2 linked regions of the Actinopolymorpha singaporensis genome follow. The protein of the gene in region 2 binds, or shares a complex with, the protein of the main gene of each other region. Links are inferred from orthologs where the notes say so. Each region holds a gene or a part of one and is shown on either strand. Other genes may lie near its edges.

Region 1 (4,616 bases), 240 kb from region 2 along the record:
CGATCCTGGAACTCCCCGAGGGACAGCCGTCCCTCCGCGTGCGCGTCACGAAGCCGGGAGGCGATCTTCTCCCGATCGCCGTCGGAGGCGCGCATGTCCGGTCCATATGGCACGTGGACAGTGTGCCCCGGCCGCACCCGGAACCGCATCCGGGATGACCCCCGAGGGGAAGCGGGAGGAAACCTCCTGGACAGGGGTGGGGTCCGCCCTACCCGGGGTCGGCGGTAGTACCCAAACGGGGTGGTGTCGCGTACCCAGGGAGCAGGTACGTCCCCGCGTCCTGTCTGTGCGCCCTACCCGACGGGCTGGTGGCCCTGCCCGCCGACGGAGATGCCGAGTTCGGCGAACTTCGCCGCTCCCCCGTCCAGCGCGGTGAGCACCCACGGCCCGGACTCGGTCAGCGCCACCGTGTGCTCCACGTGCGCCGCCGTGCCGCCGTCGCGGGTGACCACCGTCCAGTCGTCCTCGAGGACGTCGGTGTCCTGGGAGCCCAGGGTGATCATCGGCTCCACCGCGATCGTCAACCCCGGCTGCAGCCGCGGGCCCTTGCCGGGCTTGCCGAGGTTGGGGACGTTGGGCGGCATGTGCATCTGGGTGCCGATCCCGTGGCCCACGTAGTCCTCGACGATGCCGTAGTCGCCCTGGCCGCGTACGTGAGCCTCCACCGCGGCGGAGACGTCGCTGAGCCGGCCACCGGTGCGCACCGCGGCCAGCCCCCGCCACAGCGCCTCCTCGCAGACCCGGGCGAGTTCGAGCAGCCGCGGCTCGACCTCTCCCACGGGGACGGTGATCGCCGCGTCGCCGTGCCAGCCGTCCACGATCGCGCCGCAGTCGATGGAGATGAGGTCACCCTCACGCAGGGTCCGGCCGCCCGGGATCCCGTGCACCACCTCGTCGTTGACCGAGGTGCAGATCGAGGCCGGGTAGCCGTGGTAGCCGAGGAACGACGGGACCGCCCCGCTGGCCCGGATCCGCTCCTCGGCCAGTGCGTCCAGGTCGGCGGTGGTGACACCCGGCGCCACCGCCGCGCGCAACGCCTCCAGGGTCTGCCCGACCACCAGCCCGGCGGCCCGCATGAGCGAGATCTCGGCCGGCTTCTTCAGGTGCAGTCTGCGGTCTGAGAACACGGTGCCTCCTGTCGCCCCGCCTACTTCGCGAGCGCGGACAGCACCCGTTCGGTCACCTCGTTGACCTCGCCCATGCCGTTCACCGGCACCAGGAGCCCGCGGCCGTCGTACACGTCGAGCAGCGGCTCGGTCTGCTCGGAGTAGACCTCCAGCCGGCGCCGGATGACGTCCTCGGTGTCGTCGCTGCGGCCGCTCTCCTGGGCGCGGTTGAGCACCCGCTTGACCAGCTCGTCGGGGTCGACGGTGAGCACCAGCACGCGCTCCAGGGACACGCCCTCGTCGGCGAGGATGTCGTCCAGCGTCCCCACCTGGGCGAGGGTGCGCGGGTAGCCGTCGAGCAGGAAGCCGTGGTCGGTGTCCGGTTCGTCCAGCCGGGCCCGCACCATGCCGTTGATGATCTCGTCGGGGACGAGCTCACCGGCGTCGAGGTAGCGAGCCGCCTCCCGGCCGAGGAGCGTGCGGTCCTCGACGTTCTGCCGGAGGATGTCGCCGGTCGAGATGGCCGGGATGCTCAGTCGTTCGGCGATCTTCTTGGCCTGGGTGCCCTTGCCCGCTCCGGGTGGACCCATGATGAGCAGGCGCGTCAACGCAGGAACCCTTCGTAGTGCCGCTGCTGGAGCTGGCTCTCGATCTGCTTCACCGTGTCGAGACCCACCCCGACCACGATCAGGATGGACGTGCCGCCGAACGGGAAGTTCTGGTTGGCCCCGATGAGCGCGAACGCGATCAGCGGGATCAGTGCGAGCACGCCCAGGTAGAGGGAGCCCGGTGCGGTGATGCGCGAGAGCACGTACTGCAGGTAGTCCTCGGTGGGCTTGCCGGCGCGGATGCCCGGGATGAAGCCACCGTGCTTCTTCATGTTGTCGGCGACTTCCGTCGGGTTGAACGTGATGCCCACGTAGAAGTACGTGAACGCGACGATCAACAAGAAGAAGCCGAGCATGTAGACCGGATGGTCGCCCCGGGAGATGTTGGTGGTGATCCACTGCGCCCACGGGGCGTTCGGATTGAACTGTGCGGCGAGCACCGGCACGTAGAGCAGGCTGGAGGCGAAGATCACCGGGATCACGCCGGCCTGGTTGACCTTGAGCGGGATGTACGTCGAACTGCCGCCGTAGGCACGCCGGCCGAGCATCCGCTTGGCGTACTGCACCGGAATCCGGCGCTGGGCCTGCTCGACGTAGATGACCGCCCCCATGATGACGAGGCCGATCGCGATCACCGCGAGGAAGGTGACCCAGCCCTTCTGCTGGCGGATGCCCCACAGCGCGGTCGGGAAGCCCGCGGCGATCGACACGAAGATCAGCACCGACATCCCGTTACCGACGCCGCGGTCGGTGATCAGCTCGCCGAACCACATGATCACGCCGGTGCCGGCGGTCATCGTCAGCACCATCGTCACCAGGGTGAGGATGCTGTCGTTCGGGATGATCGTCTCGTTGCAGCCCTGGAACATCCGGCCCGACCGCGCCAGCGCCACGATGGTGGTCGACTGCAGGATGGCCAGGCCGATGGTGAGATACCGGGTGTACTGCGTGATCTTCTGTGTGCCGGAGTGCCCCTCCTTCTTGAGGGTCTCCAGGCGCGGGATCACGACCGTGAGCAGCTGGATGATGATGCTCGCCGTGATGTACGGCATGATCGTGAGCGCGAAGACCGACAGCTGCAGCAGCGCGCCGCCGGAGAAGAGGTTGAGCATCCCGTAGATGTTGTTGCCGCCACCCGAAAGTGCGGGATTCAGGCAACGGCGTACGGCCGCGGCGTCCACCCCTGGCGTGGGTAGCACCGAACCGACCCGGAACAACGCGATGATGAAGAGCGTGAAAAGCAGCTTCTTGCGCAGGTCCGGCGTCTTGAACGCGTTGACGAACGCGGTGAGCACCCAGTCCTCCTGCGTACCGCCTGGCGGCGGATCCTCGTGATCGGTGGACACCACTGGGAACCGACGCGACGCCGCCCCGGAGCCCTGACGTTCCCTCGGACAATACAGCCCGCTGGGGCCGACGACGCCGCGCGGGGCGCCCCGGCGGGGTCCCATGGAACCTTACCGCCGGCGGCGCCCCACTTTGTCGCGCGTGCGACGACTTCTACAGCTCGGTGACCGTTCCACCCGCCGCGGTGATCTTGTCCCGCGCACTCTGGGAGAACTTGTGCGCGGTCACCTCGAACGCCGCCGACGCCTCGCCGTCACCGAGGACCTTGACCGGGCGGTCCGGCCGGACCGCTCCGTGGGCGATCAGCGCCTCGACGGTGACGTTGCCGCCGTCGGGGTAGAGCGCGCTGATCTTGTCCAGGTTGACCACTTGGTACTCGGTGCGGAAGGGGTTCTTGAAGCCCTTCAGCTTCGGCATCCGCATGTGCAGGGGCATCTGACCGCCCTCGAACATCGCGGGGACGCTGCCGCGGGCCTTGCTGCCCTTGGTGCCGCGCCCGGCCGTCTTGCCCTTGCTTCCCTCACCGCGACCCACGCGGGTGCGGGCGGTCTTGGCGCCCGGCGCCGGCCGCAGGTGGTGGACGCGCAGCGGAGTGCCGCCCGCGCCCTCCCGCTCCGCGGTGTTGTTCCTGGCCTGGCTAGCCATCGTCAGTCGACCTCCTCGACCGCGACGAGGTGGGAAACCGTCGCGATCATGCCCCGGATCTCGGGACGGTCCTCCTTGACCACCACGTCGTTCAGGCGCTTGAGCCCGAGCGACCGGAGGGTGTCCCGCTGATTCTGCTTGCGGCCGATCGTCGATCGGACCTGGCGGACCTTGAGCTGCGCCATCACGCGCTCACCTCCGCCCGGGCCCGCAGCAACGCGGCCGGAGCGACGTCCTCGACCGGCAGGCCGCGGCGCGCCGCGACCTTCTCCGGCGCCTCGAGCAGCCGCAGCGCCTCCACCGTCGCGTGGACGATGTTGATCGCGTTGGAGGAGCCGAGGGACTTGGACAGGATGTCGTGGATGCCCGCGCACTCCAGCACGGCACGCACCGGTCCACCGGCGATCACACCGGTACCGGGCGAAGCCGGGCGGAGGAGGACGACACCGGCCGCCTTCTCGCCCTGCACGGGGTGCGGGATGGTGCCCTGGATACGGGGGACCTTGAAGAAGTGCTTCTTGGCCTCCTCTACGCCCTTGGCGATCGCGGAGGGCACTTCCTTCGCCTTGCCGTAGCCAACGCCCACCGTGCCGTCACCGTCGCCGACGACGACCAGCGCGGTGAAGCTGAAGCGCCGGCCACCCTTCACGACCTTGGCGACGCGGTTGATCGAGACGACGCGCTCGATGTAGGCGGTCTTCTCCGCCGCCGAACCGCCCCGACGTTCGTCCCGGCGGTCCCGGCGGTCACCAGTGCCGCTACCGCGGCGCTGCTGGGGTCCAGCCATGGTTACCTCTCTTCTCCTGGTCGAACGTCAGAACTCGAGCCCGGCTTCGCGGGCCCCGTCCGCGAGCGCGGCGACGCGCCCCTGGTACCGGTTGCCGGCGCGGTCGAACACCACGGCGGTCAC
Region 2 (4,961 bases):
GCCACTCCGTCGCCGGCAAGTGTGTTGACAGCTCAGCGAACGGCAGAGTATGAAGGCAAACGCAAGCAAACGAATGCTTCGGAGGCCAAGTCATGCGGATCGTCCGCCGGGTCGTCTCGCCCATCGGCGTGCTGCTCGCCTTCCTCGCCGGCGCCTGGGCCCTTCGCTGGCTCACCGCCGGCAGTCTGACGGCGGTGCGAGACGGTGCCCTGACCTTCGACGCGCTCCTGGTCTTCGTCGTGGCGGTGCTCGCCTGGGCCTGCTTCGCCTGGCTGGCACTCGGCACCGTGCTGATGGCGCTGTCCGCACTGCCCGGAGCCATCGGCGCCGCCTGCGGCTCACTGGCCGAACGCGTCACTCCGGCCTTCTACCGGCGGGCGGCCCGGGTCGCGCTCGGCCTGTCCGTGGCCGCCGGGCCCGTGCTCGGGTCGCTGCCCGCCAACGCCGCCACGGTCGACCAGCCCACCCAGGCCGCCGCGGCCGCGCAGATGCTGCCCGGTCTCGACCGCCCCGGCACCATCGACAGCCAGCTTCCCGGCGGCATCCAGTTGCCCGACCTCGACCGCCCCGGCGGCACGGACATCCGCGACTCCCAGCTCCCCATGCCCGACCGGCCCACCTCCGGCCGGATCGGTTTCGACCGGGCCGGCCTGCCCAATCCGGACCGGCCGGCGAGCGCCGACCCGATCACCCGGGCACCGGTGCGCGGCGCCGACTCCCAGCAGCAGATCGTCGTCAAGCGCGGGGACAACCTCTGGAACATCGCCAAGCAGCACCTGCCCGAAAACGCCAGCAACGCAGAGATCAACCGCGAGTGGCACCGGTGGTACGACGCCAACCGGCAGGTCATCGGGGACAACCCCGACCTGATCCAGCCCGGTCAGATCCTCACCCCACCTCAGTCCTGACCGCGGCCGACGACCACCACACCGCTCACATCGATCGGGGGACCCACGATGATCGCAACCCAGCAGCCGCTGCCGGTCGCGAGGGAGACCATCCGGCCGTTGCCCCGCCGGATACCGACTCCCTCCACCGAGCCCGCCTACGACGACGAGCGCCCAGCCGACCGGGGCGGCCGGACGCTGACCCGTGGGGCCCTCGCGCTGGACCTGGCCGTCGCCGACCGGGCGGCTGCCGCGACGCGTCACCTCAGTGTCGTCGGAGGCCGCAACGCCCTCCGCGACCGCGACGACCCGTTCTTCGCTCCCCAGCAGACCCCGCGGGTGGCGCTGCCCGATCCCCGATCGTGGTCGGGACGGTTCGTCCAGGCGCTGGTGGAGGTTCTGGCCGGTGACCGGCCGGCCGCCCAGCTGCTGCGGTGGACCGACCACCGGGTCTACAACGACGTCCTCAACCGCGTGCGGGCGCTGGGGCCGTCCGGTTCGGCCCAACGCGGCGACCGCGGCCGGGCGATGGTCCGTTCGGTGCACGTCTGCGAACCCCGGGACGGAGTCGCCGAGGTGGCGGTGCACGTCAACCACGGCGGACGGTCGCGTGCGGTGGCCGTTCGGCTGGAGGGGCTCGACGGGCGCTGGCGGTGCACCGCACTCCAGCTGGGCTGACCCACCGGAGCACCACCCCATGAGCCCGCCGGCTCCGATGCGCGGGGGAACCAACCAAAGGCATCGGGGCCGGCGGTTCCACGTCCGCACAGGGCCGGGTCCGCGCACCGGGTCGTCTCAGCCACTCGACCGCCAAACGCCGCGTACCCGCACTCCGGACGGGAGTGCGTGGGTACGCGGCGTCGGTCAGCGCGCGGACCTGCGGGTCAGGGTCAGCTCAGCAGATCAGCTCAGCCGTTCAGCTCAGCCGTTCAGCTCAGCCGTTCATCCGGGCGCGGGCCTTCGGGTCGCCGTGGCAGCGCTTGTACTTTCGGCCGGACCCGCAGGGGCACATCGCGTTGCGCGGCGTACCCGCGTAGTTGAGGTCGGCGCCGGAGCCGTTGCCGGCCGCGCCGTTGCCGGCAACCTTCCCGCCCGACTCGCTGCGCAACTCCACGCCGCCCTCGCCGTCCACCGTCGGTGCGGTGTAGTTGAGCCGGGTCGGCCGCTGCGGTGCGGACAGGCCGCGGGCCACCACGTGCGGGTGCTCCTCGACCTCCGCGGCCGCCGCCTCCTCCGTGGCGGCTTCCTCGGCAGTGGGGGCGGTGGGCTCGGCGACCTGCACCTCGAGGTTGAACAGGTAGCCGACGGACTCCTCCTTGATGGCGTCCATCATGGCCATGAAAAGGTCGTAGCCCTCGCGTTGGTACTCCACCAGCGGGTCGCGCTGGGCCATCGCCCGCAGCCCGATGCCCTCGCGGAGGTAGTCCATCTCGTAGAGGTGCTCACGCCACTTGCGGTCCAGGACCGAGAGGATGACCCGGCGTTCGAGCTCGCGCAGCACCTCGGCGCCGAGCTCGCTCTCCCGGCGGGCGTAGGCCTCGTGGATGTCCTCGCGCAGCCGCTCGATCAGGAACTCGCGGGTGACTCCACCGCGACCGCCGCAGTCCTCCTCGATGTCGGCCACGCTGACCCCGACCGGGTAGATCTGCTTCAGGTCGGTCCACAGCTGGTCGAGGTCCCAGTCCTCGGCGTACCCCTCGGTGGCGCCGGTGACGTAGGACTCGACCGTGTCGTCGAGCATCGGGCCCACCTGGTCGTGGACGTCCTCGCCCTCGAGCACCCGCCGGCGCTCGTCATAGATCACGTGCCGCTGGCGGTTGAGCACGTCGTCGTACTTCAGGACGTCCTTGCGGATCTCGAAGTTCATCGACTCGACCTGCGCCTGGGCGGAGGCGATCGCGCCGGTGACCCGCTTGTTCTCGATCGGCATGTCGTCGGGGATCTTCAGGCTGGTGAGAACCCAGTCGACCCAGTCCGACTTGAACCGCCGCATCAGCTCGTCCTCGAGCGAGAGGTAGAAGCGGCTCTCCCCCGGGTCGCCCTGACGGCCGGACCGGCCGCGCAGCTGGTTGTCGATACGGCGGGACTCGTGCCGCTCGGTGCCGAGGACGTACAGTCCGCCGACCTTGGTCACCTCGTCGTGCTCGGCCTGCACCAGCTTGCGGTGCCGCTCCAGGGTCGGGCCCCACGCCTTCTCGTACTGCTCGGCGTGCTCCACCGGGTCGATGTCGAGGTCGCGCAACTCGGCGTCGGCCAGGAACTCCGCGTTGCCGCCGAGCATGATGTCGGTGCCGCGGCCGGCCATGTTGGTGGCGACGGTGACCGCGCCCTTGCGCCCCGCCTGGGCCACGATCGCCGCCTCCCGGGCGTGGTGCTTCGCGTTCAGCACCTCGTGCGGGACGCCCCGCCGCTTCAGCAGCGACGACAACAGCTCCGACTGCTCGACGCTGGTGGTGCCGACGAGGACCGGCTGCCCCTTGGCGTGGCGTTCGGTGATGTCGTCCACGACCGCGGTGAACTTCGCCTCCTGTGTGCGGTAGACGAGGTCGCCCTGGTCGGCCCGGATCATCGGCTTGTTGGTCGGGATGGGCACGACGCCCAGGTTGTAGATCTTGTTGAACTCCGACGCCTCCGTCATGGCGGTACCCGTCATGCCGGAGAGCTTGTCGTAGAGGCGGAAGAAGTTCTGCAGCGTGATCGTGGCGAGAGTTTGGTTCTCATCCTTGATCGGCGCGCCCTCCTTGGCCTCGATCGCCTGGTGCAGGCCCTCGTTGTATCGGCGGCCGTGCAGCATACGGCCGGTGTGCTCGTCGACGATCAGCACCTCGCCGTCGACGACGACGTAGTCCTTGTCCCGGGTGAAGAGTTCCTTCGCACGGATCGCGTTGTTGAGGAACTGCACCAGCGGGGTGTTGGCCGCCTCGTAGAGGTTGTCGATGCCGAGGTAGTCCTCGACCTTGTCGATGCCGGGCTCCAGCACGCCGACCGTGCGCTTCTTGATGTCGACCTCGTAGTCGACGTCGACCCGCATCCGGTTGACCAGCCGGGCGAACTCCTCGTACCACTTCGAGCTCTGCTCGGCCGGGCCGGAGATGATCAGCGGCGTGCGAGCCTCGTCGATGAGGATGGAGTCGACCTCGTCCACGATCGCGAAGTGGTGGCCGCGCTGGACGCACTCGTCCAGGCTCCAGGCCATGTTGTCGCGCAGGTAGTCGAACCCGAACTCGTTGTTGGTGCCGTAGGTGATGTCGCAGGCGTAGGCCTCGCGGCGCTCGGCCGGGGTCATGTGCGTCAGGATCACGCCCACGGACAGTCCGAGGAAGTGGTGGATACGGCCCATCATCTCGCCCTGGTACTGGGCGAGGTAGTCGTTGACGGTGATGATGTGCACGCCCTTGCCGGGCAGCGCGTTGAGGTAGGCGGCCAGCGTGGAGACCAGCGTCTTGCCCTCGCCGGTCTTCATCTCGGCGATGTTGCCCAGGTGCAGCGCCGCGCCACCCATGATCTGCACGTCGAAGTGACGTTGCTTGATGGTGCGCTGCGCGGCCTCGCGTACGGCGGCGAACGCCTCCGGCAGGATGTCGTCGAGCGTTTCGCCGTCCGCGAGCCGGCTGCGGAACTCGTCGGTCATGCCGCGCAGCTCGGCGTCCGTCATCGAGTGGAAGTCCGCTTCGATGGAGTTGACCTGTTTTGCGATCGACTGCAGCTTCCGGAGGGTCTTCCCCTCACCGGCGCGCAGGATCTTGTCGAGCAGGGCAGGCACGGACTCTTGACTCCTCGTCGTTGCGGTGTCGACTACATTCCGTCAGAGGTTGTGTCACAAGTGTGCATCCAACACCCGCGACGCGCCTTCGGCCATCGTAGGCGACGCTCACGGCCACGGTAGGCGACGGCCACCGCCGCGCCGCACCCGCCCGCGATCGCGCCACACGGCATTTCCCCGACTTACCCCACTTTGCCCGCCCAGGCCTTCTTACACCAGGATCGTCAGCCATGGATCCCGTGCGTCTCCCCGCCGGCCCGGTCGTCCTCCGTCCGCACCGCGACGACGACATCGCCGGCGTCCTCGACCAG

Evidence for each region.
Region 1: the proteins of secA (region 2) and secY are in contact, whole or in part, in a crystal structure (PDB 3DIN), measured with the Thermotoga maritima proteins. The link is inferred for Actinopolymorpha singaporensis from one-to-one orthologs. Residues at the interface, in WP_004082002.1 of Thermotoga maritima: Glu261, Ala262, Arg263, Lys300, Ala301, Arg302, Thr303, Ile304, Ile305, Leu323, Tyr324, Asp325, Pro326, Val329, Ser330, Tyr333, Ile336, Lys340, Phe345, Val349, Glu363, Phe364, Tyr374, Ser375, Gly376, Gly377, Glu393, Ile395, Thr482, Ser483; in WP_004081795.1 of Thermotoga maritima: Glu108, Gly109, Glu110, Glu111, Ala236, Glu237, Arg238, Arg239, Ile240, Thr241, Ile242, Gln243, Tyr244, Ala245, Arg246, Arg247, Val248, Thr249, Gly250, Arg251, Arg252, Val253, Tyr254, Gly256, Ala257, Ser258, Thr259, Tyr260, Leu261, Pro262.

The regions. Positions count from the first base shown.
Region 1 is NZ_LT629732.1:2,973,050-2,977,665, reverse strand. The notes cover bases 861-3,855. They hold secY (preprotein translocase subunit SecY), read right to left. Parts: upstream 3,010-3,855; coding sequence 1,711-3,009; downstream 861-1,710. Other genes in these bases: rpmD (50S ribosomal protein L30), read right to left, coding at 3,709-3,855; rplO (50S ribosomal protein L15), read right to left, coding at 3,215-3,706; BLU27_RS13575 (adenylate kinase), read right to left, coding at 1,148-1,714; map (type I methionyl aminopeptidase), read right to left, coding at 861-1,127. In the rest of the region: BLU27_RS13585 (DUF1707 SHOCT-like domain-containing protein), read right to left, coding at 1-113; more of map, read right to left, coding at 294-860; more of rpmD, read right to left, coding at 3,856-3,891; rpsE (30S ribosomal protein S5), read right to left, coding at 3,891-4,493; rplR (50S ribosomal protein L18), read right to left, coding at 4,521-4,616. UniProt on the Escherichia coli protein: The central subunit of the protein translocation channel SecYEG. Consists of two halves formed by TMs 1-5 and 6-10.
Region 2 is NZ_LT629732.1:3,213,704-3,218,664, reverse strand. The notes cover bases 1,622-4,961. They hold secA (preprotein translocase subunit SecA), read right to left. Parts: upstream 4,651-4,961; coding sequence 1,822-4,650; downstream 1,622-1,821. Other genes in these bases: BLU27_RS14615 (GNAT family N-acetyltransferase), read left to right, coding at 4,881-4,961. In the rest of the region: BLU27_RS14630 (LysM peptidoglycan-binding domain-containing protein), read left to right, coding at 93-908; BLU27_RS14625 (Rv3235 family protein), read left to right, coding at 957-1,565. UniProt on the Escherichia coli protein: Required for protein export, interacts with the SecYEG preprotein conducting channel.